2 regions of the Streptomyces sp. NPDC002156 genome follow, and region 2 is predicted to be linked to the other one. Evidence: riboswitches for the same ligand, from Rfam matches in the RefSeq annotation. Region 2 holds a riboswitch; the other holds the start of a gene.

Region 1 (14,395 bases), on a different contig from region 2:
GCGGCCGGAGCCTGGGGCGGGGCGGCGATCGCGTGGGCCTCACGGTCGTAGAACGGGCGGGCGTTCACCCGCAGCCACATCACGACCGGGTCCTGCTCGTCCGACATCGCGACCGTCGACACCGGCAGCCCGTCGGGGACCGCCCCTATCGACTGCTGCATCATCGCCCGCACCGAGTCCACGGCCGGCGGCGAGGTGTCGTACACATCGAGCCCGATGGCGAGGTACGGCGCCCCGAGCGCCGGCTGCACCCAGGCGCGGCGCAGCGAGCGGACCGCCGGGGTGCGGTGGGCGTTCTGCGAGAGGAGGGCGTAGAACTGCGGGATCTCGATGCCGGGTTCGGCGAGGCGCAGGGGCCCGGCGGGCTGGCGTTCCAGGCCCGTCGCGATGCGGCGCAGATCGAGCCAGGGGATGCCGACGCCGCCGCCCGGGGAGTGCGGGTTGAGCCAGAGGCCGTACTGGTCCGGGTAGAGGGTGCGGGCCACGTCGAGGCCGTCGACCACCTCGTACGACCTGTTCCAGCCGCTGACCGACAGCTCCTGGGCGGAGGTCACGCAGGGGGCGTAGCCGTACCCCTCGACCTGCATGTTTCCGTACTGGGCGTCCGGGGAGCCGGCCTGGCCGTGCCAGAGCAGCATCCAGATCTGGCCTGAGGACGGGGTTGCGAGGGCGCGCAGGAGTGCCTCGTAGGCGTCGTAGCGCCCGGGCGTGACTTGGCGCAGCATGTGCTCGACCTGACCGGCCGCGGCCGTGCCCGACGCGCTCACCATTACCGCCCCTTCGTTTCCCCTACCGAGTTGTGCGTTCCCTAGCTTAAGCGGCGCCACTGACAGACACGGCCTGTCGAAGGCGCCCAGGAACTCGTGACTTGCGGTTTTTCGGCGACTGCGGGCCGTCGTGGCTGGTCGCGCAGTTCCCCGCGCCCCCAGGTGGGTGCCCCTGAGGCAAGTTCATCAGTAACCGTGCTGGTAGAAGGGGCGGACTCGGTCCCTCAGCCAGTCCGTTACCGGGTCCTGGGCCGCGTCCAGGAAGACCAGGTTCACCGGCCAGGGGGAGCCCACCCGGCCGAGTGCTCTTCCTACCGCGTCCATGGGGATTGTGCGGGCCACCGGGTCCCAGGGGGAGAGTTCTACGCCGATGAACATGACGGGGGCGGAGGTCTCGATGGTCGCCAGGCAGCGGCGGGCCGTTCGGACGACGCCCGTGCCGGCGAACTCCGTCGCCGCGGCGGTGAGGAAGTCGACCGGGTCCTCCTGCCAGTTCGGCTCGTAGAGGCGGACCCGGCCGCCGCCGGCGCCGTCGAGGACGGTGCGGCCGGAGCGGCAGAGTTCGGCGACGGCGGGCGGGGGCAGCGGGACGCCGACCATGCCGTCCGGGTTCATGGCGATGCCGACCTGGGGCGGGAGGCCACGGGCGAACTCGACGGCGGGGGCCACGGTGTACGCCATGTGGCCGCCGACGACCTGCCGGAACTGCTCCTCCGAGCTGAAGACCGGCACGTACGCCTGGCCGCCGATGTCCATCGTGGGCAGGTCGAGGGGGCCGGAGTGGGGGCCGCCGCCGGACGGGAGGGGGACCCAGACGAAGCTGCGGCCGAGGACCTCGACGATGCGGGCGCCCGCGCCGGGCACGCCGAGGGAGGCCGAGAGCACCTCCTCCAGCTCGTTGCCGGGCCACCCGCCGTGCGAATGGGGGTGCGCCTGTGCGGGGAAACCCCCGGGAAAGTCCGGGGGGAAGTCCGCCGGGATGTCCATCTGCTGCCTACCGCCCGCTGTGAACCGCTGCCTTGAGTCTCTTAATGGGCAAAACCCTAACCGGCCCCGGCGGGTACGGACATCAGTCCGCGAAGTCGATCCTGCGCAGGGTGTCCGCCGCGTCCCGGTCGATCAGCACCGCCGAGCCGCAGCCCTCCGGCAGGTTCCCCTTCTCCACCGAGCGCAGCAGGCGCGAAGCGGCCTGGCGGTGGCGCAGGAACGCGTACCGCGAGACGCCCCGGCCGCGTTCGCGCTGGCCCTCCAGGGCCTCGTCCGGGGTGACGTCGAGGAGGAGCAGGTGGAGGGTGCCGCCGCGGCGGCGGGCCTCGCGGGCCAGCCAGCCGCGCACCCAGGCCTGCGTACCGCAGTCGTGTACGACGACCCCGGCGCCGGAGCGCAGGGTGCGGCGCAGTCCGGCGTAGTGGGCGAGGCGGACGAGCGGCCGGTAGACGGCGTAGGGGAGGAACGAGGGCGTACGGGCGTCCCAGCGGTCGCGGGTGTTCTGCGAGTCGATGCCGGGGCCGCGCACCGCCCGGCGCATCAGCGTGGACTTGCCGCTGCCGGGCAGGCCGGTGACCACGACGAGGTCGCGGGCGCCGAAGGTGAGGCCGTGCGGGCTGTGGCCCGCGCGCTCCCGCAGATCGCGGATCACGGGTGCAGGGCGTGGGGCGCACGCCTCCCGGGCGGGGGCGGCGGGCTGCGTGGGCAGCGCGTCGGTCAGTGCGAGGGCTGAGGTCGTCGCGTACGCCGTGGTCCTGTTCACCGTGATCGTCCTCCCATGGGGTCGGGAAGTACCGTCCCCGTCGAGTGTAAAGAGAAGGTAATACGCGGTGTCTCTCGTTTGGGTCCGCTTACTGCAACAGGCCTGCTACAGGGCGGTATGTGCCGCTGTGGCGTGACTGTGTTCTCTCTGTGAAGGGTCCCCCTGCCGTGCCGAAGCAATGCGTGCGATGATGTGCCCGCCAACTGCATACCGGCCGCTTGAATCCGCGCGGGAGAGTTCCGGACACCTACGGGTGACCGGGCGCCGAAGGAGCAAGTCCCTCCCTTGAATCTCTCAGGCCCCGTACCGCGCGGGCGAGGCACATCTGAAAAGAGGGCTGCCGGTCCTGTGACCAGCGGCTCCACCCACGGTGCAAGCCATGCCCTTGATGGTCATGGCGAACCTCTCAGGTTCCGATGACAGATGGGGAGGAACGACCTCGCCGTCATGCCCTGGGAGCACAACCGATGAGCAGTAGCCCTGTTCCGCGTACGACCGCGCTCGATGCCCTGCATCGTTCGCTCGGCGCGACGATGACCGACTTCGCCGGCTGGGACATGCCCCTGCGGTACGGCTCCGAGCGCGACGAGCATCTGGCCGTGCGCACGAAGGCCGGCCTCTTCGACCTCTCCCACATGGGGGAGATCACCGTGACGGGGCCGGAGGCCGCCGCCCTCCTCGACTACGCGCTGGTCGGCAACATCGGGTCCATCTCTGTGGGCCGCGCCCGCTACACGATGATCTGCCGGGCCGACGGCGGCATCCTCGACGACCTGATCGTCTACCGCCTGGCCGAGACCGAGTACCTGGTGGTGGCCAACGCCGGCAACGCGCAGGTCGTCCTCGACGCCCTCGTCGAGCGGTCCGACAGCTTCGACGCGCTCGTCCGCGACGACCGGGACGCCTATGCGCTGATCGCCGTACAGGGCCCCGAGTCCCCGGGGATCCTGAAGTCCCTCACCGACGCCGATCTCGACGGCCTGAAGTACTACGCGGGTCTGCCCGGCACGGTCGCCGGGGTCCCCGCCCTCATCGCGCGCACCGGATACACCGGCGAGGACGGCTTCGAGCTGTTCGTGGCGCCGGGCGACGCGGAGAAGGTGTGGCAGGCGCTGACCGACGCGGGTACGCCCGCCGGGCTCGTCCCCTGCGGACTGTCCTGCCGGGACACCCTGCGCCTGGAGGCGGGCATGCCGCTGTACGGGCACGAGCTGTCGCTCTCGCTGACCCCGTTCGACGCCGGGCTCGGCCGAGTGGTGAAGTTCGACAAGGCGGGCGACTTCGTGGGCCGCGCGGCCCTGCGCGAGGCCGCCGAGCGCGCCTCGTACGAGCCGCCGCGGGTCCTGGTCGGCCTGGTCGCCGAGGGCCGTCGCGTCCCGCGCGCGGGATACGCGGTGGTCGCCGACGGCCGGGTGATCGGCGAGGTCACCTCGGGCGCCCCCTCCCCCACGCTCGGCAAGCCGATCGCGATGGCGTACGTCGACTCCACGCACGCGGCGCCGGGCACAGCGGGCGTGGGCGTGGACATCCGGGGCAGTCACGAGCCGTACGAGGTCGTGGCACTGCCGTTCTACAAGCGCCAGAAGTAGCCCGGGTTTCACTCAGGCGTCGTCAGCGACCCGTGTCATGGCTGCTCACGGGCAGTCCCCTGTAGTACCCCATGCATGACCAGTCCCCCGCGTACAGGAGAATTCAGGCCATGAGCAACCCCCAGCAGCTGCGCTACAGCAAGGAGCACGAGTGGCTGTCGGGCGCCGAGGACGGCGTCTCGACGGTCGGTATCACCGAGCACGCGGCCAACGCGCTCGGCGATGTCGTGTACGTCCAGCTTCCCGAGGCAGGTGCCACGGTGACCGCGGGCGAGACCTGCGGTGAGCTGGAGTCGACCAAGTCCGTCAGCGACCTGTACTCCCCGGTCTCCGGTGAGGTCACCGAGGTCAACGAGGACGTCTCCAACGACCCGTCGCTGGTGAACTCCGCCCCGTTCGAAGGCGGTTGGCTCTTCAAGGTGCGCGTCGCGGAGGAGCCGGGCGACCTGCTCTCCGCGGACGAGTACACCGCGTTCTCCGGCAGCTGAGATCCCCAGGCGTAAGGACGTATTGCCCCCATGTCGCTTCTGAACACTCCCCTGCACGAGCTGGACCCGGACGTCGCCGCCGCCGTCGACGCGGAGCTGCACCGTCAGCAGTCCACCCTGGAGATGATCGCCTCGGAGAACTTCGCTCCGGTCGCGGTCATGGAGGCCCAGGGCTCGGTCCTCACCAACAAGTACGCCGAGGGCTACCCCGGCCGCCGCTACTACGGCGGCTGCGAGCACGTCGACGTCGCCGAGCAGATCGCGATCGACCGGGTCAAGGAGCTGTTCGGCGCCGAGTACGCCAACGTCCAGCCGCACTCGGGCGCCTCCGCCAACCAGGCCGCGCTGTTCGCGCTGGCCCAGCCCGGCGACACCATCCTCGGCCTGGACCTGGCGCACGGCGGCCACCTCACCCACGGGATGCGGCTGAACTTCTCCGGCAAGCAGTTCGACGTGGTCGCCTACCACGTGGACGAGGCCGGTCTTGTCGACATGGCCGAGCTGGAGCAGCTCGCCAAGGAGCACCGGCCGAAGGTGATCATCGCGGGCTGGTCGGCGTACCCGAGGCAGCTGGACTTCGCGGAGTTCCGCCGCATCGCCGACGAAGTCGGGGCCTACCTCTGGGTCGACATGGCGCACTTCGCCGGTCTGGTCGCGGCGGGCCTGCACCCGAACCCGGTGCCGTACGCGGATGTCGTCACCTCGACGACCCACAAGACGCTGGGCGGCCCGCGCGGTGGGATCATCCTGGCGAAGCAGGAGTTCGCGAAGAAGCTGAACTCGTCGGTCTTCCCGGGCTTCCAGGGCGGCCCCTTGGAGCACGTGATCGCGGCGAAGGCGGTGTCCTTCAAGGTCGCCGCTTCGGACGACTTCAAGGAGCGCCAGCGGCGTACGGTGGACGGTGCCCGCATCCTGGCCGAGCGCCTGGTGCGGGCGGACGTCGGCGAGCACGGCGTGTCCGTCCTCTCCGGCGGTACGGACGTCCACCTGGTCCTCGTCGACCTGCGCAACTCCGAGCTGGACGGCAAGCAGGCGGAGGACCGTCTCCACGAGGTCGGCATCACCGTCAACCGGAACGCGATCCCGAACGACCCGCGTCCGCCGATGGTGACGTCGGGGCTCAGGATCGGCACACCGGCCCTCGCGACCCGCGGTTTCACGGCCGAGGACTTCACGGAGGTCGCGGACGTCATCGCGGAGACCCTGAAGCCGTCGTACGACGAGCAGAGCCTGAAGGCACGGGTCAGGGCGCTGGCCGACAAGCACCCGCTGTATCCGGGCCTGACCAAGTAGTACCCCCCGGAGTGAGTGGGCTCCGCCCCGGCGCGGAGCCCACCGCCCCCGTTCTGAGGAGTCACCGTGGCCGTTTCGGTCTTCGACCTGTTCTCGATCGGTATCGGCCCGTCCAGCTCCCACACGGTCGGCCCCATGCGCGCGGCCCGGCTGTTCGCCCGCCGGCTGCGCAACGAGGAGGTCCTCGGGGCGGTGGCGTCGGTCCGGGCGGAGCTGTACGGCTCGCTCGGCGCGACCGGCCACGGCCACGGCACGCCCAAGGCGGTGCTGCTCGGTCTGGAGGGCGCCTCGCCGCGCACGGTGGACGTGGAGGGCGCGGACGTCCGGGTGGAGCAGATCAAGGAGTCGGGCCGGCTCAGGCTCCTCGACGACCACGAGATCGCCTTCTCCTTCGACGACGACCTGGTCCTGCACCGCCGTAAGACGCTCCCCTACCACGCGAACGGCATGACCCTCTGGGCGTACGACGCCTCGGGGGCCGAGCTGCTGTCGAAGACGTACTACTCGGTGGGCGGCGGATTCGTCGTCGACGAGGACGCCGTGGGCGCGGACCGGATCAAGCTCGACGACACACCGCTGAAGTACCCCTTCCGCACGGGCGACGAGCTGCTGCGCCTGGCGAAGGAAACAGGCCTGTCGATCTCCGCGCTGATGCTGGAGAACGAGCGGGCCTGGCGCACCGAGGACGAGATCCGCTCCGGGCTGCTGGACATCTGGCGGGTGATGCAGGCGTGCGTGTCACGCGGTATGTCCCGCGAAGGCATCCTGCCGGGCGGGCTCCGGGTGCGCCGCCGCGCGGCCATGTCGGCGCGTCAACTCCGGGCGGAGGGCGAGCCGTTGGCCCGCGCGATGGAGTGGATCACGCTGTACGCGATGGCGGTGAACGAGGAGAACGCGGCGGGCGGCCGGGTCGTGACGGCCCCGACGAACGGCGCCGCGGGCATCATCCCGGCGGTCCTGCACTACTACATCAACTTCGTGCCGGGCGCCGACGAGGACGGCGTGGTCCGCTTCATGCTGGCCGCCGGCGCGATCGGCATGCTGTTCAAGGAGAACGCGTCCATCTCCGGCGCGGAGGTCGGCTGCCAGGGCGAGGTCGGCTCGGCCTGCTCGATGGCAGCGGGGGCGTTGGCGGAGGTGCTGGGCGGGAGTCCGGAACAGGTGGAGAACGCGGCCGAGATCGGCATGGAGCACAACCTCGGGCTGACCTGCGACCCGGTCGGCGGCCTGGTCCAGATCCCGTGCATCGAGCGCAACGGCATGGCCGCGGTGAAGGCGGTCACGGCGGCGCGGATGGCGATGCGGGGGGACGGCTCGCACAAGGTGTCCCTGGACAAGGTCATCAAGACGATGAAGGAGACGGGGGCCGACATGAGCGTCAAGTACAAGGAGACGGCCCGGGGCGGGTTGGCGGTGAACATCATCGAGTGCTGACGCTCTCGGCGCCCGTGCCCGCACGTCGCGCCACCGAGACGAAGGCCAGCTTCGCGCGTTGCAGTTCGTCCGGCCTCTCATGGCTCCGCAGAGAGTCGACGAGGTGTTGGGCCCGCCTCGGCAGCCTCGGGTGGACCTTCCAGGAGGACCCCGCTCAAGGCACGTTGCAGCAGAACGTCGTCGTCGGGCTGACCCCGCCCGTTCCGTTCGGTGAGGATCCGGGCCTCCGCGGCTCCGAGGAACTCCGCGTAGGTCTGACGACGGAGGACGAACTCACGGTGACCGGCCTCGGCTCGGAGCGTCATGCGCACCGATTCGAGCAGCGCCTCCGCCTGGCGGTCGCCCGCGTGACGCGCGGCCGCTGCCTGCCGGATCCCCGCGCCGCGATCCTCGGCGGTGGCTCTCTATCGACTTCTCGACGTTCTTCCCGTTTTCCCCGGTGATGACCGGATCACCCGTCTGTTCACCCTCGTTCCCGGGTCCGGCTTCGGTGTCGACGCTCTCGCGGCGATCGACGGCCTCGGCGGCCGCACGGTGCCATGGGCCGAAGCGTGCGGGCGCACGTACGACCTGGTCGTGGCCGCGAGCCCGAAGGGCGACCTGAGGCTGCTGCACGGCCCGCGCGTCCTCCTGTGATCGGCGATCTCACTCTGGAGCGGGTCCTCGCCTCGACGTCCCTGCGCGACCGCTACCGCGCGGCGTTGGGCACCGGGGCCCGCTCCCTGATCGTCCTGGTCTCCACCTGGGGGAGGGAGTCCCTCATCCGGCGACATCCCGGGCTGCCCGCCCGACTCGCGGCCCAACTCCCCCACGACGAACACCAGTTGGCGCTCGTGGTCCATCCGAATGAGCGCAGCCTGCTGGTGACGTACGAACTGAACGAACGCCTCGCGCCGGCCCTCGACACGGGCATGATCCTGCCGGACCCTCACGAGGAGTGGGCCTCCGCACTGATCGCCGCCGATGCCCTGGTGACCGACCACGGATCTTCCGCCCTGTACTACTGCGCCGCCCAGGACCGCCCCGTCGTGAGCGTCCACCGAGGCGGCGGCGAACTGATCCGCGACAGCCCGATGGGTGAACTCCTGGGCCGAATACCGCAGTTGGGACGCGCCGAAGACATCGCCGACGCACTGCTGGCGTACCGGCCGGGTCCCGGGGATGCCGTGGACCGTCTGAGAACCGAGATGTACACCCTGCTCGGTCTCGCGCCGCCCGCGCATCACGTCACGCCCCGGTTGCTGCCCCTCCCGGCACCCGCCGTGCGTGTCCCCACAGCCTTCGACGTCCACGCCGAGGTCACCGCGACCGGCGTCCGGATCACCCGGCCCGCACCGGGCCGCCCGGCCACCACCTGGCCGTGGAGCACGGCGCCGCCGACGAACAACTCGCCCGGTCCGCAGGCCTGTTGTACCGCCGCCCGCTCCCGGCGTCCGCCGCCCCCGTGGACCTGGCCTGGACCGCCGACGGATGGATCCGGCATGCCCTGTCCGCACTGCCCGACGATCATGCACTATTCCGGTCCCGGGTAAACCAGTTGGGCGCTGACGGCTGTATCAGGGTGTCACTGCTGTGATCCTGTGGAGGGACCCTGAAATGGTTGTCGAACCTGTGGTGGTGGTCGTCGTGCTGACCTGTGCACGGCTGGTGTATGGGCTTGCGGTGCTGTGGACGCGGCCGGCGCGGGAGCGTGCGTGGGCGCATGCGCTGGCCACGGTGGTGCGGGCGGCGGGGCCCGGTGGCACGGTCGAGGTGACGCGGGCCGACGGCGACATGCTGACCGCGCGTTCGGCGACGGCCGTCGAGGCGGCCGGGGCGGACCGTCGGTGAGCGCGGAACAGGCCGTGCGGCCAAGGGACTTCGAGACGTTCTTCGCGGGCGCGTACGGACGTGTCCTGGCGCAGGTGATCATGCTCTGCGGCAGCCGTGAGGACGCCGAGGACGTCGTTCAGGAGGCGTTCCTGGAGGCCTACCGGGCCTGGGACCGCATCGCCTCGTACGAGCTGCCCGAGGCGTGGGTGTACCGCGTCTCGGTCCAGCGGCTGTGGAAGACACAGCGCAGGCGCCGGAAAGGCCAGGAACGGCTGCCGGATGTGCCGGTGCCGGTGCTGGCGAGCCCCGAGGAGAGTGCGGAGGCCCGCGAGGTGCTGCGGCTGCTGGCCGCCCTGCCGCCGCGGCAGCGGGTCACCATGGTGCTGTTCTGTCTGCACGGCTGGTCCCAGAGCGAGATCGCCAAGACGCTGCGGATGACGCGCGGCGGCGTCGCCGCGAACGTGGCGAAGGCCCGCCTGACGCTCAAGGAGGCGCTGGACATGGCCACGGACGACACCAACCGGCGCGACCCGTTCATGTCCGGCCCGCGGCCGGTCGGCTCGGGACGGCTGGACGCGAGCCGGATCGGCCTCGGCCGCGACCCCGTCGTCATGGCCCTGCGCGGCGCGGAGGCCTGGCTGCGGGCGGCCGTCGAAGCGGACCCGGAGGCGCTCGGCCGGGCGCGGGCGGCGCTGGCCCGCAGGCTGGAGGAGAAGCGTTGACCGCTGTCCTGGGGTGGTTACGCGGGCTGTTCGCCGTGGCGCTGCTCGCCGGGTTCTACGTCGTGGCGTTCGGCCTCCTCGCGGCCGACACGGCACTCGTCGGTCTCATGCTGTGGGGGATGGTCGAGTTTCCCTCGCGGGCAAACAACTGGTGGCTCGCCCTGGCCGCCAGCATCCCGGCGGCCTCCGCCCTGCTGTACGGGATAGCCACGGTGAGCCGTACCGAGGAGCCCCCGCCCGACGCGGTTCTCCTGCGCCGCGCCGACGCGCCCGGCCTGTGGCGGCTCGTCGAGGATCTGGCCGGGCAGTTGCGCACCCGGCCGCCCGGCCGGATCTATCTGACGTCGGAGGCGAACGCGTCGGTGTCGGAGGACGCCCGGCTGCTCGGCTTCGCGGTCGGCGAGCGGACCATGTACCTGGGCGTGCCGCTGCTCCTCCGGCTGCGGCCCATGGAGCTGCGGGCCGTGCTCTGCCATGAACTCGGCCACTACGCGGGCCGCCACACCCGGTTCGGCGCGATCGCCTACCGGGGCGCCGCGTCGCTGCACTCCACCCTGTTCCGGCTGCGGATGACCGCGCGGTCGGAAAATGCCCTCGGGTATGCCTGGCTGTTCCAGGCGGCGATCGGCGCCTATGCCTGGATGTATCTGCGCCTGTCCCTGGCGGTGCGCCGGCGCCAGGAGTTGGAGGCCGACGCGGAGGCCGCCGCCGCGGTCGGACCGGAGGTGACCGCCCAGGCGCTGCGCGCCGTCCACGCGCTCGGCATCACCTGGGCCGGGTTCGAGAGCCGGTTCCTGCGGCCCGTACAGCGGCTCGGGTTCGTGCCCGAGGACGTGTTCGAGGCGTTCGCCGCCATGGTGGGCGACCCGCTGGTGCGGAAGCGGATGGCCGACCTGCGCGCGCACCCCGTCGAGGCGGGCCGTTCCCCGCTGGACTCCCATCCTCCGCTGGCCCGACGGCTGGCCCTGATCGAGGCGCGGCCCGCCACGAGCCCCAGGACCGTCGTCGACGACGAGGAGCCGCTGGTCGCCGACCCGTCACCGGTGCCCCGGGTGCAGCGCAAGATGCTCGGCGAGCCCTGGCAGACGGCGACGGCGCTGCCCTGGACGGAGTGGGCCGACCTGGCCGCCGAGGCGTTCGCCATCGAACTCGCGAGCTTCCTGCTCGACGCGGCCCGCGACCCCGACCTGGCCGCGCGCCCCACTCTCGCCACTGTTCTCGGCCTGCTGGAACGCGGCGAGCAGACAGGGCTGGTGCGCCGGCTCACCGACGCGCCCCATCCCGAGGAGCAGCTCACCGAGGCTCTGTACGCGCTGACCGGGCAGGCGCTGGCCGGCGCGGGCCGGGCGCGCTGGGTGCTCAGTTGGACCCAGGGCTACCTCCTGGACTGTCCCCGGGACCCGCGCGGGCGCCTGGACGATCTCGTCGCGGCCGCCGCACGCGACCGTACGGCGGTGTCGGCCCTGCGCGGTGAACTCGTGCGCCTCGGACTGGACATCGAGGCGCCGGTCGTGCTGGCCCTGCGTACCGTGGCCGCACCGGCCGGACCGACGACGGCTCGGCGGAGTACCAGGAGCGCGTCGAACCTGGTCGTCGAGGAACTCGCGCGGCAGCGCAAGGTCGCCAAGGTGACCATGGGTGCGCTGATCGTCGCGGGGGTGGTGTGGGGGATCGCCCTGATCGGCTCCGACTCCTCCCAGCCCTACCAGACCTTCCCGCAGGCCTACCGGACCGCGCAGCCGACTCCGGCATTCCCGCAGTACTCAGCCTTGCCCGGCTACACCGATCTCCTGCCGGAGTCGAGCTTCACCCCGCGGCTGCCCACGCCGGTCTTCACCGACCTGTTCTCGCCCCCGCCACTCGAGCTCTACTTCGGCTTCCATGAGGTCGTACGCGGTGACACGCTGTCCGGCCTCGCCTGCGAGTACGGCACCACTGTCGAAGACCTGCAGGAACTCAACGAGATGGGTAAGAGGACCGACCTCTCGGTGGGACAGAGGCTGCTGGTGCCGACACGAGAGCAGGGCTCCGGAAGCGGGGCGGCGGACTGCCGGTGACCGGAGCGGGTCAGCGGCGGTCTCGCTTCGGCGGCGGTTCTTCGGCGGGTGCCCACCAGGCGAACCGGTCGGCCCGCCGCCACGAGCGGCCCGGGTCGTGCGCCGGGAAGGAACCCGCGTACGCCTCTTGGTCACCGAAGTGGCCCGAGCCCGCACCCGCACCTGTGCGCGGGCCTGCGCCGGAGGCCCAGGCGAAGGTGTCGGCCGCCGTGGGCGGTGGCTCGGCGGAGGTCCTCGGCTCCGCATCGCGCGGCGGTGCCTGGCGGCGGCGGTCGTACGCCCTGCGACGCACCGGGTCGGACAGCGTCTCGTAGGCCCGGTGCACGTCCTGGAAGGCCTCCGCGTCGCCGCCCCGGTCGGGGTGGTGGGTCAGTGCCCTGCGGCGGAACGCGCGTACGATCTCGGCCCTGGTGGCATCGGCCGGGACGCCGAGCAGGGCGTAGAGGTCCGGCTCGTCCGTCGAGGTCATCGCGCCGCTACCTCGGCCTGTCGGCAGATCAGCCGCCACGACGCGCGGTGCGCCGGACCGGACAGGGCCGAGCCGTGACCGGACACGAACGTCACCCACCGGCGTCCGGCCAGGTAGCACCAGACGTCCAGCTCGTTGTCGTCCCCGGAGTAGAAGAAGTCTCCCCGGTCGAACTCGTCGCCGTTGACGAACGGTGACTGCAACCGTGCCTGTGCCTCCGCGGGCAGATTGCCGAGAAATCCGCGCAGGGGCGCCGACAGCGGCAGTTCCTCGCCGTACTCCGGCGGCGCTGCGCCGCCCGGCAGTGCGGGACGGGCGGAGCGCGCCCGGGTCGGCTTCTGCACGACCACCGCGTGCCGCAACGACGACGGTACGAACGGCACGACCTTGAGCAACTGCGCGGGCCCGCCCCGGTCGTTGACGGTCGGCGTGGCCACGGCGAGACCCCGCTCGCCGAACACCACCGCGTACGGACGTTCGTGGTCCGTACGGTGGCAGTACGCCCACCACTCGACGATCGGACCGACCCTGGCGACCATCCGGTCCCGGGCCGCCTCGCTCAGCTGACGCCACCAGTACTCGCGGCCGGGCCGGTCGACGAACCCGAGCGTCCCGGCGTCGTGCACGGGAGCGTCCACCCTCGCGGCGCGTCCCGGAACGGGAAGCGACCCGGCCCGATCCACCGGGCCGACCTCACCGGCCTTGCGCCGGGGCACGGGTTGCGACGCCATACGGGACCCCCCAGGTCTCGGTTCCGCCGACAACGGCCGGTCCATTGTGGCCGCGCGGCTCCGGCCGGGGAAGAGTGCCGCCCGGCCACCGCACCGACGGTGTCCGTCAGAGCGGACTCCGGTCGGCGGCCGGCACCGACGGAGCGCCCGGTGGCAGGTTGAACGGTGTGACCACCTGGATCGCCGAGGGCAGTGACGGGCCGTCGTCGGGGAGTGCCTTGTGGGCGCGCATGATGATCTGGCAGGCGCGGCGCATGTCCTGGCGCAGGTCGTGGTGGAGGACCGCGGAGAGGCGGCGCTCGCGCAGCAGGCGGGTGTTGTCGTGGTCGAGGTCGTGGGCGACGAACACCGCGCACTCCCGGCCGAGCGCGTGGAAGGCGTCGAGGGTGGCGAGGTTTCCGCCGCCCGCCGAGTAGACGGCGATGATGTCCTCGTCCCGCTTGAGCGCCTCCAGGACGAGATCGCGCTGGGTGGCGTCGAGGCCGTCGCTGTCGGTGACCTCCACCAGGGACCGTCGGGGGTCGGCGAGGCGCATCGCGCTGCGGAAGCCCATCTCGCGTTCCTCCTCGCCCCGGAAGGAGCCCCGGCTGATGGTGGTGAGCACATTGCCGGGCCGTCTGCCCAGCCACTGGCCCAGGAGGTAGGCGGCGGTGGCGCCGGCCGCGCGGTTGTCGATGCCGACGTACGCCAGGCGGGCGCTGTGGGGCAGGTCGGTCACCAGGGTGACGACGGGGATGCCGGCCGCGACCAGCCGGCCGACCGCGGCCGCGATCTCCGGCTCGTCGGGGGCCTTGAGGATCACCCCCTGCGTACCGCGCTTCGCGATCTTCTCCAGGGTCCCGATCAGTTCGTCGGGAGAGCAGGTCTCGCGGAAGTGGAAGCGTGAGCGGACGTGAGCGGGATGCAGGGAGGGCAGTTCGGCTTCGAGCGCCTCCCGTACGGCGGTGGAGAACCGCTCCGGGGTCTGCATCACGATGTCGATCATGAAGGTGCGGCCGCCGAGCCGGACCTGGCTCTGCTGGCGGTCCAGGTCGCTGATGGCTTCGTGGACCTCCCTGACGGTGCTCTCCGTCACGTTGCCCCGCTGGTTGAGGACGCGGTCGACCGTGGCCGTGCTCAGCCCGGCCTGCCTGGCGATTTCCCTGATCGGGTAGCGGTGTCGCATGACTGGTCCCAAGAGGCGATGGTGAATAACCGATGATGGACTTTTGATGCAATGAGAAGCATTGAATGATGGGTTCGGGTTCTCAAGACTGGCAGAAACGCACGGACTGCGAAAGGAC
Region 2 (14,395 bases):
CCGAGGCGGCCGAGCGGAAGAAGGCCGCGGGCGACGGCGGTCTGCCGAGGCCGCTCAGGGCGAAGCTGGGCCTGGCCGCAGGGCTGGTGCTCGCCGCTCTCGTGGTGACCGTGGGAGCCGCGCAGGCGCGGGTGGCGGCGCCCGCGATCGCCAAGGAGCGCGAGGAACTGATCGACCGCATCGACCGCGAGACGGAGGCGGCCGACAAGCTGGAGGAGTCGGTCGACCAGCTGCGCGACGATGTCAGCGCGCGTCAGCGTGCGGCGCTGAAGTCGGGCGGCGGCAGTGAACAGGCCGACCTGGTAGGCATTTTGTCGGGTGCGACCGAGGTGCACGGGCCGGGTGTGAAGCTCGTCGTCGACGACGCGAAGGAAGCCAGCACCGGTGCCGGCGGGGACGCGCGCGAGACCTCGGGGTTCTCCGACACCGGGCGGGTGCGCGACCGGGACATGCAGCGGGTCGTCAACGGGCTCTGGCAGTCGGGCGCCGAGGCCATCGCGATCAACGGGCAGCGGCTGACGGCTCTGTCGGCGATCCGGGCTGCGGGAGACGCGATACTGGTCGACAACAAGCCGCTCGTGCCGCCGTACACGGTGCTCGCGGTGGGGGACGGCAAGAGGCTGAGCAGCAGGTTCCAGGACAGCGCCGACGGACTGTATCTGGCCGCGCTGCAGGAGAACTTCGACATCCGGACCAGCATCTCCGTGGAGGGCGACCTCCGGCTGCCTGCCGCACCGAGTGTGATCGTACGTACAGCACAACCGAGTACAGAGACACCGAGTACAGAGACAGAGAAGGGCACATCGTGATCGCGGTACTGGGCCTCGTCGTGGGAGTCGTGGCTGGATTGTTGGTCCGGCCCGAGGTTCCGGCGGTCGTCGAGCCTTACCTTCCCATCGCTGTCGTAGCGGCTCTGGATGCCGTGTTCGGCGGTCTGCGGGCCATGCTCGACGGCATCTTCGACGACAAGGTCTTCGTGGTGTCGTTCCTGTCGAACGTCGTCGTGGCCGCGCTGATCGTCTTCCTGGGCGACAAGCTGGGCGTGGGTGCCCAGTTGTCCACCGGTGTGGTCGTGGTCCTCGGTATCCGCATCTTCTCCAATGCCGCGGCGATCCGCCGGCACGTCTTCCGGGCCTGACGCCGATGAGCGACAACGACAAGAGCGGCGCCGGCGACAAGCAGGCCGACGCGGGCGAGAACCGGTTGCGCGAGGAACTGCCCGAGGAGGTCTCTCCCGCGCCCTCGGCGGCCTCGGACGCGCAGGCCGTGGACGTGACGGCCGGCGAGGCGCCGGGACCGTCCCTGACCGGCCGTCAGCGACTGGTGAACGGGCTGTGGCCGCTGCGGGTGACCCGGGCCCAACTGATCGTCGCCCTGCTGCTGTTCGGGCTCGGATTCGGGCTGGCGGTGCAGGTCGCGTCCACCAGCGACAGCGACGGGGCCCTGCGCGGTGCGCGCCAGGAAGATCTTGTACGCATCCTCGATGAACTGGATGACCGTACTCAGCGTCTTGAGGACGAGAAGCAGGGTCTCGAAGATCAGCGGACCGAGTTGGAGAACAGCTCGGACCAAGCTGAGGAGGCCCGTAAGCAGACGGTCGAGAAGGAGCGGCAGCTGGGCATCCTCGCGGGCACGGTGGCCGCGCAGGGGCCCGGGATCACGCTGACCATCGAGGACACGAAGGGAACGGTCGAAGCCGACATGCTGCTCGACGCGATCCAGGAGTTGCGTGCGGCTGGCGCCGAGGCGATCCAGGTCAACGGTGTACGGGTCGTCGCGGGGACCTTTCTGGCGGACGAGGACGGCGGGGGAGTGAGCGTCGACGGGAACAAGATCGACGCTCCCTATCGTTTCAAGGTCATCGGCAAGCCGCAGGACCTCGAACCGGCGCTCAACATCCCCGGAGGTGTGGTGCAGACCCTGGAGAAGGAGCAGGCCACCGTTACCGTGGAGCGGGCGGACAAGATCGTCGTGGACGCCTTGCGAGCGGCGAAGCAGCCTGACTACGCTCGGTCGTCCTCCCAGTGAACCGGGGGTGCATGGGGGCTGTCCGGGGAGGGCATGAGGTTGCGGGGGGTCGGCGCACCGAATGGGTGGTGCGTGGTGGAAACTGTCAGGTGGAGACGGACGTTGTGAGGATGTCCGGGTCGACCGGTAGGTGCAGTCAGGGTTCGTCCTGCCCCACGGGCGGGTCTGTTTCGGTCAAGGGGAATCGCCCGTGAAGTTGTTTGCGAAGTTGTTCGGCAAGAGCGCGCGAGAGGGCAGCGACAACGCGACCGCCCGCCATCGCGCACAGCCCGACGCGGAGGGTCAGCGCCCTCTGTTCCGGGACCAGGTCGGCGGTCCGGGCGGTGACGTTCCGGGAGGTCAGGGCGCGCCGTCTGTTGACCCTGCCCAGTCCGGGCGCATAGGTTTCGGGGAACCGTCAACCTCAAGTACGGGTGGAGAGTTTTCCTCCGACCCATATGCGTCCAATGCCCCGGCGGGGCAGCCGCGGCAGGAGGATCCGTCGATGTCGGCCCTTGTGTGTACGAGGTGCGGTAACCGCAACGCGGAGAACAGCCGCTTCTGCTCCAACTGCGGTGCGCCTCTGCGGGCCGGAGTCACCCCCGAGCGTCCGTCGGAGACGACGTCCACGATCTCCATCTCCGGTATCGAGGCGTACGACGCCGAGGTCACCGGGCAGACGCAGATGCCGATGCTCTCGCCCGAGGCGCAGGCCGCGGTGGATGCCCTGCCGCTCGGATCGGCGCTTCTGGTGGTGCGCCGTGGCCCGAACTCGGGCAGTCGCTTCCTGCTGGACGGTGAGCTGACCACGGCCGGGCGCCATCCGCAGAGCGACATCTTCCTGGACGACGTGACCGTGTCCCGCCGTCACGTGGAGTTCCGCCGAGGTCAGGACGGCCTGTTCACCGTCGCCGACGTGGGCAGCCTCAACGGCACGTACGTCAACCGTGAGCGGATCGACCAGGTCGGTCTGAACAACGGCGACGAGGTGCAGATCGGCAAGTACCGGCTGGTGTTCTACGCGAGCCAGCGGGGCTACTGACCCTCCTCCGGACCGAGTCCGGAGGGACCCCAGGGAAGGTCCATGCTTCAAACACCGAGCGGCGGTGCCGGTCACGGCATCGCCGCCGCGGACAGTGGGCTGATGAGCATCGGCACAGTGCTGAACGCGCTGCGCGACGAGTTCCCCGAAGTCACCATCTCCAAGATCCGTTTTCTGGAGTCGGAGGGGCTCATCGAGCCGCAGCGGACCCCTTCGGGGTACCGCAAGTTCAGCCCGGAGGACGTCGAGCGCCTCGGCCATGTCCTGAGAATGCAGCGGGACCACTATCTGCCCCTCAAGGTGATCAGGGAGTACCTGGACGCCATGGAGCGCGGGGAGGCCGTGTCGCTCCCCTCCGTGGGCCGTCAGCGGGACGGTGAGCCGAGTCTGGAGCCCGAGGGGCCCACGGCCGTCCGGATCGGCCGGGCCGAGCTGCTCGCCGCCGCCGGGATCGGTGACGAGGAACTCGCGGAGTGGCAGTCGTACGGGCTGGTCGGGCCGCTGCCCGACGGGGCGTACGACGCGGAGACGGTCACTGTCGCCGCGCTCGTCGCCGAGCTGGGGCGGTTCGGGATCGAGCCACGGCATCTGAGGGTGATGAAGGCCGCCGCCGACCGCGAGGCCGGCCTGGTCGACCAGGTGGTGGCCCCGCTCAGGCTCCACCGCAATCCGCAGACCAGGGCCCTTGCGGAGGCCCGCAGCAAGGAACTGGCGGGGCTCACGGTGAAGCTGCACGCGGCCCTGGTGCGGATCGCGCTGGGAGTGCGGCAGCCCTGAGCGGAAAGGGCAAGCCGGAGGGCGGATCGGCCACCCGTTCCGTGCCCGACTACCCAAACGTCCCGGGCACGGCCTAGGGTTGCTGTGTGAACGAGCTCGATGTCGTAGGTGTCCGGGTCGAAATGCCCTCCAACCAACCGATCGTGCTTCTGCGGGAAGTGGGAGGCGACCGCTACCTCCCCATCTGGATCGGACCGGGGGAGGCGACGGCGATCGCCTTCGCCCAGCAGGGCATGGCCCCCGCACGACCGCTGACGCACGACCTGTTCAAGGACGTGCTGGAGGCCGTCGGCCAGGAGCTCACCGAAGTGCGCATCACGGACCTGCGCGAGGGTGTCTTCTACGCGGAACTGGTGTTCGCCAGCGGGGTCGAGGTGAGCGCCCGCCCGTCCGACGCCATAGCGCTGGCGCTGCGCACCGGGACGCCGATCTACGGCAGCGACGGAGTGCTCGACGACGCCGGGATCGCGATTCCGGACGAGCAGGAGGACGAGGTGGAGAAGTTCCGCGAGTTCCTCGACCAGATCTCTCCCGAGGACTTCGGGACCAACAGTCAGTGAGCCCTGACGGCGACGGTTGACGAGGCTCGGGCGGCTCCACGGACCTGATGGTCGGTGGAGCCTGTCTTTTGCCCGGTGGCGTCACGGATGATGGCAATTGCCAGCGGCGTGTGAGAGCGTCGTGCGGCCCATGCGGAGCGCATTCGGCTAGCCTTTCCCCGCGGTGGGGTACGGGAAACCACTCCTAGGGTGATTATCACTCGGCGTGCCGAGTGTGGCGATCGTTGACGCACCCCTGGTGACTGCCTACCGTCGAGAAGGCAGGTCAAGGACGGAGGTCGGCGTGAGAAGCAGCGGCGACGGTACGGCTGGGGGTGCCCCCGGACGCGGTCTGGGGGAGAGCGGCCCGTACCCGCTTCAGGGCAGCGCGGCCGATCACGTTCCGCGGCGGCCGACGGCTGTAGCAGGCGGCGGAGGGGCGACATCCATGGCGTCCGAGGAGATCGGCTACCGCGGTCCGACGGCGTGTGCGGCGGCCGGCATCACTTACCGCCAGTTGGACTACTGGGCGCGCACCGGGCTGGTCGAGCCGAGTGTGCGGCCCGCTCACGGGTCGGGGACGCAGCGGCTCTACAGCTTCCGGGACGTTGTCGTCCTGAAGGTCGTGAAGCGCTTTCTCGACACCGGTGTCTCACTGCAGAACATCCGTACGGCGGTCCAGCACCTGAGGGCGTGCGAGTTCCGAGATCTGGAGCGCCTGACGCTGATGAGCGACGGCGCGACGGTCTACGAGTGCACCTCGCCCGACGAGGTGCACGCGCTGCTCCAGGGCGGGCAGGGCATCTTCGGTATCGCCGTCGGTGTGGTGTGGCGGGATGTGGAAAGCGCTCTCTCGCAGCTGCACGGGGAGCGCGTCGACACGGGCGAGACGCTTGTCGGGCACAACCCGGCGGACGAGCTGGCACGGCGGCGCAACCGGGCGGTCTGACCGCCCCGCCCCGGCGCTCCGGGGCATTGTCAGTGGCGTAGGGCAGCATCGGACATGTGAGAAACGCGCCCACGATCCTGCATCTCGACATGGATGCCTTCTTCGCCTCGGCGGAGCAGGCGTCCAAGCCGAGTCTGCGCGGGAAAGCCGTGGTCGTGGGCGGTCTTGGACCGCGCGGGGTGGTCGCGACGTGTTCGTACGAGGCCCGGGTGTTCGGGGTCCACTCCGCGATGCCGATGGGCCAGGCACGGCGACTCGCGCCGAACGCCGCGTATCTCGTGCCGAGGTTCGGGTTCTACCGGGCGATCAGCGAGCAGGTCATGGCGCTGCTGCGGGCGCTGTCGCCGCTGGTGGAGCCGCTCAGCCTGGACGAGGCGTTCGTGGATCTGGAGGCCGGGGCAGCGGCCTGGGACGAGGCGTCGGCGCGGCTGGCGGGGGCGAAGCTGCGCACTGACATACGCGCGGTCACGGGGCTCACGGGGTCGGTGGGTCTCGCCGCGTCCAAGATGCTCGCGAAGATCGCCTCCGAGCAGGCCAAGCCGGACGGCCTGGTGCTGATCGATCCCGGGACCGAGCGGGCGCTGCTCGGGCCGATGTCGGTGCGGATCCTGCCCGGGGTCGGGCCGACGACGGGCGACCATCTGCGGCGGGCGGGCATCAGCACCGTCGACGAGCTGGCCGAGGCGGGCGAGGACGAACTCGTACGGCTGCTGGGGAAGGCGCACGGGCACGGGCTGTACGCGATGGCGCTGGCGCACGACGAGCGGCCCGTGGTGGCCGAGCGGGAGACCAAGTCCGTGTCGGTCGAGGACACGTACGACGTGGACATCCACGACCGGGTCCGGGTGGGGACGGAGGTGCAGCGGCTGGCAGACCGGTGTGTGCGGAGGCTGCGCGGGGCCGGGCTGTCGGGGCGGACCATCGTCCTCAAGGTGCGGCGGTACGACTTCTCCACGCTGACCCGGTCCGAGACGCTCCGGGGGCCCACGGACGACCCCGGTGTGGTGCGGGAGGCGGCGGCCCGGCTGCTGGAGTCCGTGGACACGACTGGTGGTGTGCGACTGCTCGGGGTCGGGGTGAGCGGCCTCGCCGACTTCACGCAGGAGGATCTGTTCGCCCAGGCTGCCGGGGAGTTGGCGGCGCTGGAGCCGGCTGAGGAGGCGGAGCACGAGGCCGCCGAGGAGCAGGAGGCGCCCGCCGAGCGGCACTGGACCACGGGGCACGACGTACGGCATGCCGATCTCGGACACGGGTGGGTGCAGGGGAGTGGGCTTGGACGGGTGACCGTGCGGTTCGAGACGCCGGACTCGGAGCAGCCGGGGCGGGTGCGGACGTTCCGGACCGACGATCCCGCGCTGGAGCCGGCGGATCCGCTGCCGCTGGTGTCCTCCGGGCCGCGAAGACCCGACGGTCCGGACGAAGGGCCGGTGGATCAGGCTTCGTCCGTGCCCGCCAGCTTGCCGAAGTCGTGGTCCGGGAACGGAGGAGGGGGCGCCACGTCGAGGCCGTAGTGGTGGTAGAGCTGGAGTTCCTGTTCCGGGGAGAGGTGGCGGCCCACGCCGAAGTCGGGGGCGTCCTTGATCAGGGACCGCTCGAAGGGGACGCGCAGCGTGCCGTCGATCAGTTCGCTGGGTTCCAGGGGCACGAAGGCGTCCCTGCTGAACAGCCCGGTCCGTATGGCCGCCCACTCCGGTACACCCGTCGCGTCGTCGAGGTAGATCTCGTCGATCGTGCCGATCTTGGTGCCGTTGCGGTCGAAGGCCTTGCGGCCGATCAGGTTGCGCGGATCGATGTCGGTCTGCACGGCGGGCCCTCCGTATGGTCGCAACTCATCCGTAAGCACTACAAAAGAGCACATCGGGGCAGGTGGCCACTCGAAGGTCTGTGCGTGGAGCCGCTGATAGGCTGGCCAATGGCTGCTGACCCTGTGCGGGAGAGTCCTCCGGAACCTCGGAGGCGCCGAAGGAGCAACTCCTCCCCGGAATCTCTCAGGCCCCTGTACCGCACGGACGAGGTCACTCTGGAAAGCAGGGCGGAGGACATGGTCTCCGCTCTCACCGACGGTGAAAACCGGGACGTCAGCGCATTGGCGGCCCGGTGAAGCTCTCAGGTCGAGATGACAGAGGGGGAGGCCGTTCGGGCACCCGTGCCGTGGTGCCCCTCGAAGGTCGCTAACGACCAGGAGGCCTCCGTAATGACCGCCCACCGCACTTCGCTCGCCGTACTCGAACAGGGCACGCCCTTCGAGCGGCGCCACATCGGGCCCGACCGCGAGGACCGGGCCAAGATGCTCGCGCAGGTCGGATACGGCTCGCTCGACGAGCTGGCTGCCGCCGCGGTCCCGGATGTGATCAGGAACGCCGACGCGCTGGATCTGCCGGGCGCCCGTACCGAGGCCGAGGTGCTGGCCGAGCTGCGGTCGCTGGCCGACCGGAACCAGGTGCTCGGGTCCATGATCGGGCTCGGGTACTACGGGACCTTCACCCCGCCGGTCATCCTGCGGAACGTGATGGAGAACCCGGCCTGGTACACCGCGTACACGCCCTACCAGCCGGAGATCTCGCAGGGGCGCCTCGAAGCGCTGCTGAACTTCCAGACCATGGTCGCCGACCTCACCGGGCTGCCCACCTCGGGCGCCTCGCTGCTCGACGAGGGCACCGCGGCGGCCGAGGCGATGGCGCTGTCCCGGCGCATGGGCAAGAACAAGAAGGGGCTCTTCCTCGTCGATGCGGACGCCCTGCCGCAGACCATCGCCGTGATCGAGACTCGGGCCGAGCCCGTCGGCGTCGAGGTCGTCGTCGCCGACCTGAGCGCGGGCATCCCGGACGACATCGCGGGGCGCGAGATCAACGGCGTGCTGCTGCAGTACCCGGGCGCCTCCGGTGCCGTACGGGATCTGAAGCCCGTCGTCGAGCAGGCGCACGGGCTCGGTGCCGTCGTCACCGTCGCCGCCGATCTGCTGGCCCTGACACTGCTCACCTCGCCCGGTGAGCTGGGCGCGGACATCGCGGTCGGGACGACCCAGCGGTTCGGGGTGCCGATGGGCTTCGGTGGGCCGCACGCCGGATACATGGCTGTGCGCGAGCAGTTCGCGCGCAGCCTGCCCGGGCGGCTCGTGGGTGTCTCCGTGGACGCGGACGGGCACAGGGCGTACCGGCTCGCCCTGCAGACGCGGGAGCAGCACATCCGCCGCGAGAAGGCGACCAGCAACATCTGTACGGCCCAGGTGCTGCTGGCCGTGATGGCCGGCATGTACGCCGTGCACCACGGGCCCGAGGGGCTGCGGACCATCGCCCGGCGGACCCACCGGTACGCCACGATCCTCGCCGCAGGGCTGATGGCGGGCGGTGTCGAGGTCGTCCACGGGGCCTACTTCGACACGCTCACCGTGCGGGTGCCCGGGAAGGCCGGCGAGGTCGCCGCCGCCGCGCGTGAGCACGGGGTGAACCTGCATCTCGTCGATGCGGACCGGGTGTCCGTCTCCTGCGACGAGACCACCACTCGGGCCCACCTGGGCGCCGTCTGGACCGCGTTCGGGGTCGAGGGCGACATCGAGGCGCTCGACGCGGGCGCCGAGGACACGCTGCCCGACGGGTTGCTGCGCACCGACGACGTTCTCACGCACCCCGTCTTCCACCAGTACCGCTCCGAGACCGCGATGCTGCGCTACCTGCGCCGGCTTGCCGACCGTGACTACGCGCTCGACCGGGGCATGATCCCGCTGGGCTCCTGCACCATGAAGCTCAACGCGACCACCGAGATGGAGCCGGTCACCTGGCCCGAGTTCGGTCAGCTGCACCCCTTCGCGCCCGCCGAGCAGGCACAGGGCTATCTGACGCTCATCCGGGAGCTGGAGGAGCAACTCGCCGAGGTCACCGGGTACGACAAGGTGTCGCTCCAGCCGAACGCCGGTTCGCAGGGCGAGCTGGCCGGGCTGCTCGCCGTACGCGGATACCACCGCGCCAACGGCGACGAGCAGCGGACGGTCTGTCTGATTCCGTCGTCCGCGCACGGGACCAACGCGGCCAGCGCCGTCATGGCCGGGATGAAGGTCGTCGTCGTGAAGACCGCCGGGGACGGCGAGATCGACGTCGAGGATCTGCGGGCGAAGATCGAGCAGTACCGCGACGAGCTGTCGGTGCTGATGATCACGTACCCCTCGACGCACGGCGTGTTCGAGGAGCATGTCGCCGACATCTGCGCACAGGTGCACGAGGCCGGTGGGCAGGTGTACGTCGACGGGGCCAACCTCAACGCGCTGGTGGGGCTGGCCAAGCCGGGGCACTTCGGTGGGGACGTCTCGCATCTGAATCTGCACAAGACGTTCTGCATCCCGCACGGCGGTGGCGGTCCGGGGGTGGGCCCGGTAGGCGTACGAGCGCATCTCGCGCCGTATCTGCCCAATCACCCCCTGCAGCCCGCTGCCGGGCCCGAGACGGGCGTGGGGCCCATCTCGGCGGCTCCCTGGGGTTCGGCGGGCATTCTGCCGATCTCGTGGGCGTACGTCCGGCTGATGGGCGGCGAGGGGCTCAAGCGGGCCACGCAGGTGGCCGTGCTGAGCGCCAACTACATCGCCAAGCGGCTGGAGCCGCACTACCCGGTGCTCTACACCGGGCCCGGCGGGCTCGTCGCGCACGAGTGCATCATCGATCTGCGGCCGATCAGCAAGGCCACGGGCGTGAGCGTCGACGACATCGCCAAGCGGCTCATCGACTACGGCTTCCACGCGCCGACGATGTCCTTCCCGGTGGCGGGGACGTTGATGATCGAGCCGACCGAGTCCGAGGACCTGGGCGAACTGGACCGGTTCTGCGAGGCGATGATCGCCATTCGCGGCGAGATCGAGAAGGTCGGCGCGGGCGAGTGGCCGGCCGACGACAACCCGCTGCGGAACGCGCCGCACACCGCCGCCGCGCTGAGCGGGGAGTGGACGCACGCCTACACGCGCGAGGAGGCGGTCTTCCCGGCCGGGGTCTCGGCGGCCGACAAGTACTGGCCGCCGGTACGCCGGATCGACCAGGCCTTCGGTGACCGGAACCTGGTCTGTTCCTGCCCGCCGCTGGACGCTTACGAGGAGTAGTCGCCCTCGGACACACGTCGGGGCCGGTTCGCAGCGAGTGTCTGCGGGCCGGCCCCTCTTTGTCTGTTCAGTTGTCCGGGCGTCGCGCCCCTCGATGCCGGGAGGCTGCCCTTCGTGCGTGGCCGTCAGGCGGCCGTCATCACCGGTCCGGCGCCCGCGGGGCGGTGGGGGGCGATGATCTGGCCGTCGGGCAGTAGCTCACCGGTGTCCTCGAAGAGGAGGACGCCGTTGCACAGCAGGCTCCACCCCTGTTCCGGGTGGTGCGCCATCAGTCGGGCGGACTCCCGGTCGGTGGAGTGGGCTGTCGGGCACGGTGGCTGGTGCTGGCACATTGATGGGATCTTTCGCTCTGTCGTGGAGTGTGAGATGGCTGTGGTGTCTGTCCTGCGGCTCGAAGCACTGTTCATGGCCGCCCCCGTTGGGAAAGTCGGTTCGAAACCAGTGTTGCTCTACGGGCGTCAATCCGCAGGGATTTAGCCGCACCGCTTCTCACAGGTTCAAGACGCATCACCCGGGCGGACGGTTCAGCCCAACTGGGCTGTCCCTTTGGGTGGTTCTTGGGGGCCGGAAAGGGCTAGTCCGGACGGGTCGCAAACCCTTAATGGCTCGTACGAGCGTAATGGCGCGCGAAAGAGCGACGTACCCCGCTGCCGGGAATTCGGCGGCGGGGTACGCGGGAATACGGAGAGTGCCGTGTCGTGTGCGCTCAGGCGGGAGAACTCAGCAGTGGGGCCGGAGTCACCCGATGGGTGAGGACCGGGAGCAGTTCGGCGACCCGGTGCGGACGGTGGGCGGCGATGCCGGGCGGGGCTGGCGCCAGCGGGACGAGCAGGTCGGTCGCGGCGGGGCGGCCCTCGGCCGCGTCGGCGGTGATGTCGCCGTGCAGCCAGAGCGTCAGCATGTACAGCTCGGGTACGGACAGGAGGCGGGCCTGGTAGGGCTGCTTCATGGTCTCGGCCTGGCGCAGGGCGCGCTCGGTGGAGGCGATGTAGGGGCCTTCGAAGAAGTGCGAGAAGGCCCAGCCGTCGGGGGTCAGCATGGTCTCCGCCGCGGCCACCGCGCGGTCGCCGCAGCGGATCAGGAAGCGCCACCCGGTCAGTCGGGTGGTGGGGGTGCCCGCGGGGGTGATCCGGTCCAGGACGTGCACGGGCAGGGGGAGCTCGGGGGTGGTGGGTCCCTGGGCGGTGCGCAGGGCCGGGGTGCGTGCCTCGCGGACTGCGGTGGGGGAACCGAGTGCCGTGAGGATGGTGCGCAGTGCTGGCGCGGGAGCCGGGGGGACATGCAGCGGCATGGTGGGACGCCTCTCATTCGACAGGCAGGGTGGCGCGAGGGCGGGGGCGGACGGCGCTGTCAGCTCTCGAAGTCTCGGGGTCAAAGAGGCGGGGGCCGGATGCGCGGGCGGGGTGCGGCCTGCCGCACGTCACCTGGACGGCAGGACCCAGGACCTGGGCGCCGACTCTCTGCCTTGTTCGCGGAGTTTATACGACACGTGTTCTGACTGTGTTTCGTCTAACCGTTTCCCGCGTGAAGAGCAAGGGTCTATTCGGTCGGCGTTGTGTGGCGTTTCCACCGATTCTCGGCCGCTCGTACGGGCGGTGACCTCGGTATACGCGCCGTAGGCGGTCGGCCAATTGTCGTCGGCGTTTTTCACGAGTTCGCAAGTGCGCGAAACTGTCGACTCGTTTGTCCGCACAAAGTCTGGCACGCCATGCCGGACGAATGTGCCTCCGGTCATATGGACCAGCGTAGCGGGCCATGGGCGCGCGTGGGACGTTATCAATCACGCTGGCTGGGCATCATCCCACGTGACCCGGGACAACGGTGGCCGGATCCTCGGCCTGCCCATTCGAGGAAGGGACGCTTCGATGGGGGAGAAGGTCGTGGCGGGGCAGTTCGACCTGTCCGATCGCCAGCGCTACCGCGCCAAGCTCCGGCAGTGCCTGACGGGGCTGGAGCGGCTGCTGGCCGAGAAGCGGTTCGACCGCCCCAAGAATCTCCTGGGCCTGGAGATCGAGCTGAATCTCGTCGGGCCCGACGGCATGCCGAAAATGATGAATGCGCAAGTACTTGAAAGGATCGCGAGCCGAGATTTCCAAACAGAACTCGCCATGTTCAATCTGGAAGTCAACATCGCCCCCCACCGTCTCGACGGGCGGGTTTTCGACCGGCTCGCCGAGGAACTCCGCACCTCACTGGCATATGCGCACCGGAAGGCGAAGGAGGTCGACGCCGGGATCGTGATGATCGGCATTCTGCCGACGCTCGACCGGGACGACCTGGTCTCCTCCAACCTCTCCGACGTCGACCGCTACACCCTGCTCAACAATCAGATCGTGGCCGCCCGAGGGGAGGATTTCACGCTCGACATCGACGGGGTGGAGCGCCTCTCGTGCACGTCGAAGTCCATCGCCCCGGAGGCCGCCTGCACCTCCGTGCAGCTGCATCTCCAGGTCACTCCGGCGCGGTTCGCCGATGTGTGGAACGCGGCCCAGGCGATCGCCGCCGCGCAGATCGCGGTCGGGGCCAACTCGCCGTTCCTGTTCGGCCGTGAGCTGTGGCGCGAGTCGCGGCCCCCGCTGTTCACCCAGTCCACGGACACGCGTCCGCCGGAGCTGCAGGCGCAGGGCGTACGGCCGCGCACCTGGTTCGGGGAGCGGTGGATCTCGTCGGCGTACGACCTCTTCGAGGAGAACCTGCGCTACTACCCGGCGCTGCTGCCCATCTGTGACGACGAGGATCCGCTGGACGTCCTCGACGAGGGTGGGGTGCCGAAGCTGGGCGAGCTGGTGCTGCACAACGGCACGGTGTACCGCTGGAACCGCCCGGTCTACGGCATCGCGGACGGCGTACCGCATCTGCGTGTCGAGAACCGGGTGCTGCCCGCCGGGCCCACCGTCACGGACGTCATCGCCAACGCGGTCTTCTACTACGGGCTCGTCCGGGCGCTCGCCGAGGAGTCACGGCCCGTGTGGACCCGGTTGCCCTTCGAGGCCGCCGCCGCCAACTTCGACGCGGCCTGCCGGCACGGGATCGATGCGCGGCTCCAGTGGCCCCGGGGCGGCCGGTTCGGTGGCATCGCGGAGGTCGACGCGGTGCATCTCGTACGCGACGAGCTGCTGCCGCTCGCCGAGGCCGGCCTCGACGCGTGGGGGGTCGAGCCCGCCGACCGGGACCTGTACCTCGGGGTGATCGAGGAACGGTGCCGGCGGCGGGCCAACGGGGCGTCCTGGCAGGCGGCCACCTTCCACCGGGCGCGGGAGAAGGGGCTGTCCCGGGACGCCGCGCTGGCCGCGACGACCCGGCGCTACAGCGAGCTGATGCACGCCGGGGAGCCGGTGCACACCTGGCCGGTGGGGCTCCCGGAGCCGGTGCCTCTCGGGTGAGCGATGCGGGGGCCCGGTTTGGCCTTCGGCCCCGGCTTCTGGGCTCTGGGCCCCTGGCTCTGGGCTCTGGCCAGGCTTCCGGGCCCCGGCCTGCGGCCTGCGGTCCCTGGGCTCTGGCCAGGTTCCCGGGCTTTCCGCTTCCCGGGCCCCGGCCTGCGGCTTCCAGGCCCCGGTTCCCGGGCCACCGGTCTCCGGCCCCCGGGCCTCGTCGGCCCCGGTCCCTGGCCCCGCGTCCCTGGCCCCGCGTCCCCGGACTCCGGAACCCGGTCTCCGGCCTTCGGTCCTCAGGCTCTGGTCCCCGCTTCTGGCCTCGGGCCCGCGTCCCGCGTCCCGGTTCCCGGTTCCCGGTTCCCGGTTCCCGGTTCCCGGTTCCCGGTTCCCGGCACCCGGCACCCGGCCTCCGGCACCCGGCACCCGGCCTCCGGCACCCGGCACCCGGCCTCCGGCACCCGGCCTCCGGCACCCGGCCTCCGGCCTCCGGCACCCGGCCTCCGGCACCCGGCCTCCGGTCCCTGCGTCAGGCCTCCGGCCTCCGGTCCCTGCGTCAGGCCTCGGGCTCCCGACTCGGCCCTCTGCCGTCGGCACCCGGTCCCTCGGCCCTGGCACCCCGCCGCCCCT

Evidence for each region. Region 2 has a riboswitch for glycine ahead of gcvP (aminomethyl-transferring glycine dehydrogenase). Riboswitches for the same ligand answer to the same signal wherever they lie in the genome.
Region 1: linked by a shared signal. The riboswitch ahead of gcvT (glycine cleavage system aminomethyltransferase GcvT) and the one ahead of gcvP (aminomethyl-transferring glycine dehydrogenase) in region 2 are both predicted to bind glycine.

What each region holds. Positions count from the first base shown of each region.
Region 1 covers NZ_JBSFDA010000021.1:28,735-43,129, forward strand. Annotated here, with positions in the region: gene ACWCRB_RS12115 (enhanced serine sensitivity protein SseB C-terminal domain-containing protein) at 1-767, opposite strand, end outside; gene ACWCRB_RS12120 (enhanced serine sensitivity protein SseB) at 954-1,754, opposite strand; gene ACWCRB_RS12125 (AAA family ATPase) at 1,837-2,523, opposite strand; glycine riboswitch at 2,737-2,836, shown strand; gene gcvT (glycine cleavage system aminomethyltransferase GcvT) at 2,985-4,106, shown strand; gene gcvH (glycine cleavage system protein GcvH) at 4,217-4,594, shown strand; gene glyA (serine hydroxymethyltransferase) at 4,625-5,887, shown strand; gene ACWCRB_RS12145 (L-serine ammonia-lyase) at 5,954-7,321, shown strand; gene ACWCRB_RS12150 (hypothetical protein) at 7,718-7,957, shown strand; gene ACWCRB_RS12155 (hypothetical protein) at 7,954-8,853, shown strand; gene ACWCRB_RS12160 (hypothetical protein) at 8,918-9,151, shown strand; gene ACWCRB_RS12165 (RNA polymerase sigma factor) at 9,148-9,855, shown strand; gene ACWCRB_RS12170 (M48 family metalloprotease) at 9,852-11,912, shown strand; gene ACWCRB_RS12175 (DnaJ domain-containing protein) at 11,923-12,381, opposite strand; gene ACWCRB_RS12180 (hypothetical protein) at 12,378-13,112, opposite strand; gene ACWCRB_RS12185 (LacI family DNA-binding transcriptional regulator) at 13,219-14,277, opposite strand.
Region 2 covers NZ_JBSFDA010000173.1:3,611-18,005, reverse strand. Annotated here, with positions in the region: gene ACWCRB_RS41135 (DUF881 domain-containing protein) at 1-809, shown strand, start outside; gene ACWCRB_RS41130 (small basic family protein) at 806-1,138, shown strand; gene ACWCRB_RS41125 (DUF881 domain-containing protein) at 1,144-2,028, shown strand; gene ACWCRB_RS41120 (FHA domain-containing protein) at 2,159-3,049, shown strand; gene ftsR (transcriptional regulator FtsR) at 3,092-3,826, shown strand; gene ACWCRB_RS41110 (bifunctional nuclease family protein) at 3,913-4,386, shown strand; gene ACWCRB_RS41105 (MerR family transcriptional regulator) at 4,670-5,314, shown strand; gene ACWCRB_RS41100 (DNA polymerase IV) at 5,371-6,825, shown strand; gene ACWCRB_RS41095 (PRC-barrel domain-containing protein) at 6,747-7,118, opposite strand; glycine riboswitch at 7,235-7,328, shown strand; gene gcvP (aminomethyl-transferring glycine dehydrogenase) at 7,509-10,394, shown strand; gene ACWCRB_RS41085 (DUF5999 family protein) at 10,520-10,726, opposite strand; gene ACWCRB_RS41080 (hypothetical protein) at 11,101-11,685, opposite strand; gene ACWCRB_RS41075 (glutamate--cysteine ligase) at 12,260-13,777, shown strand.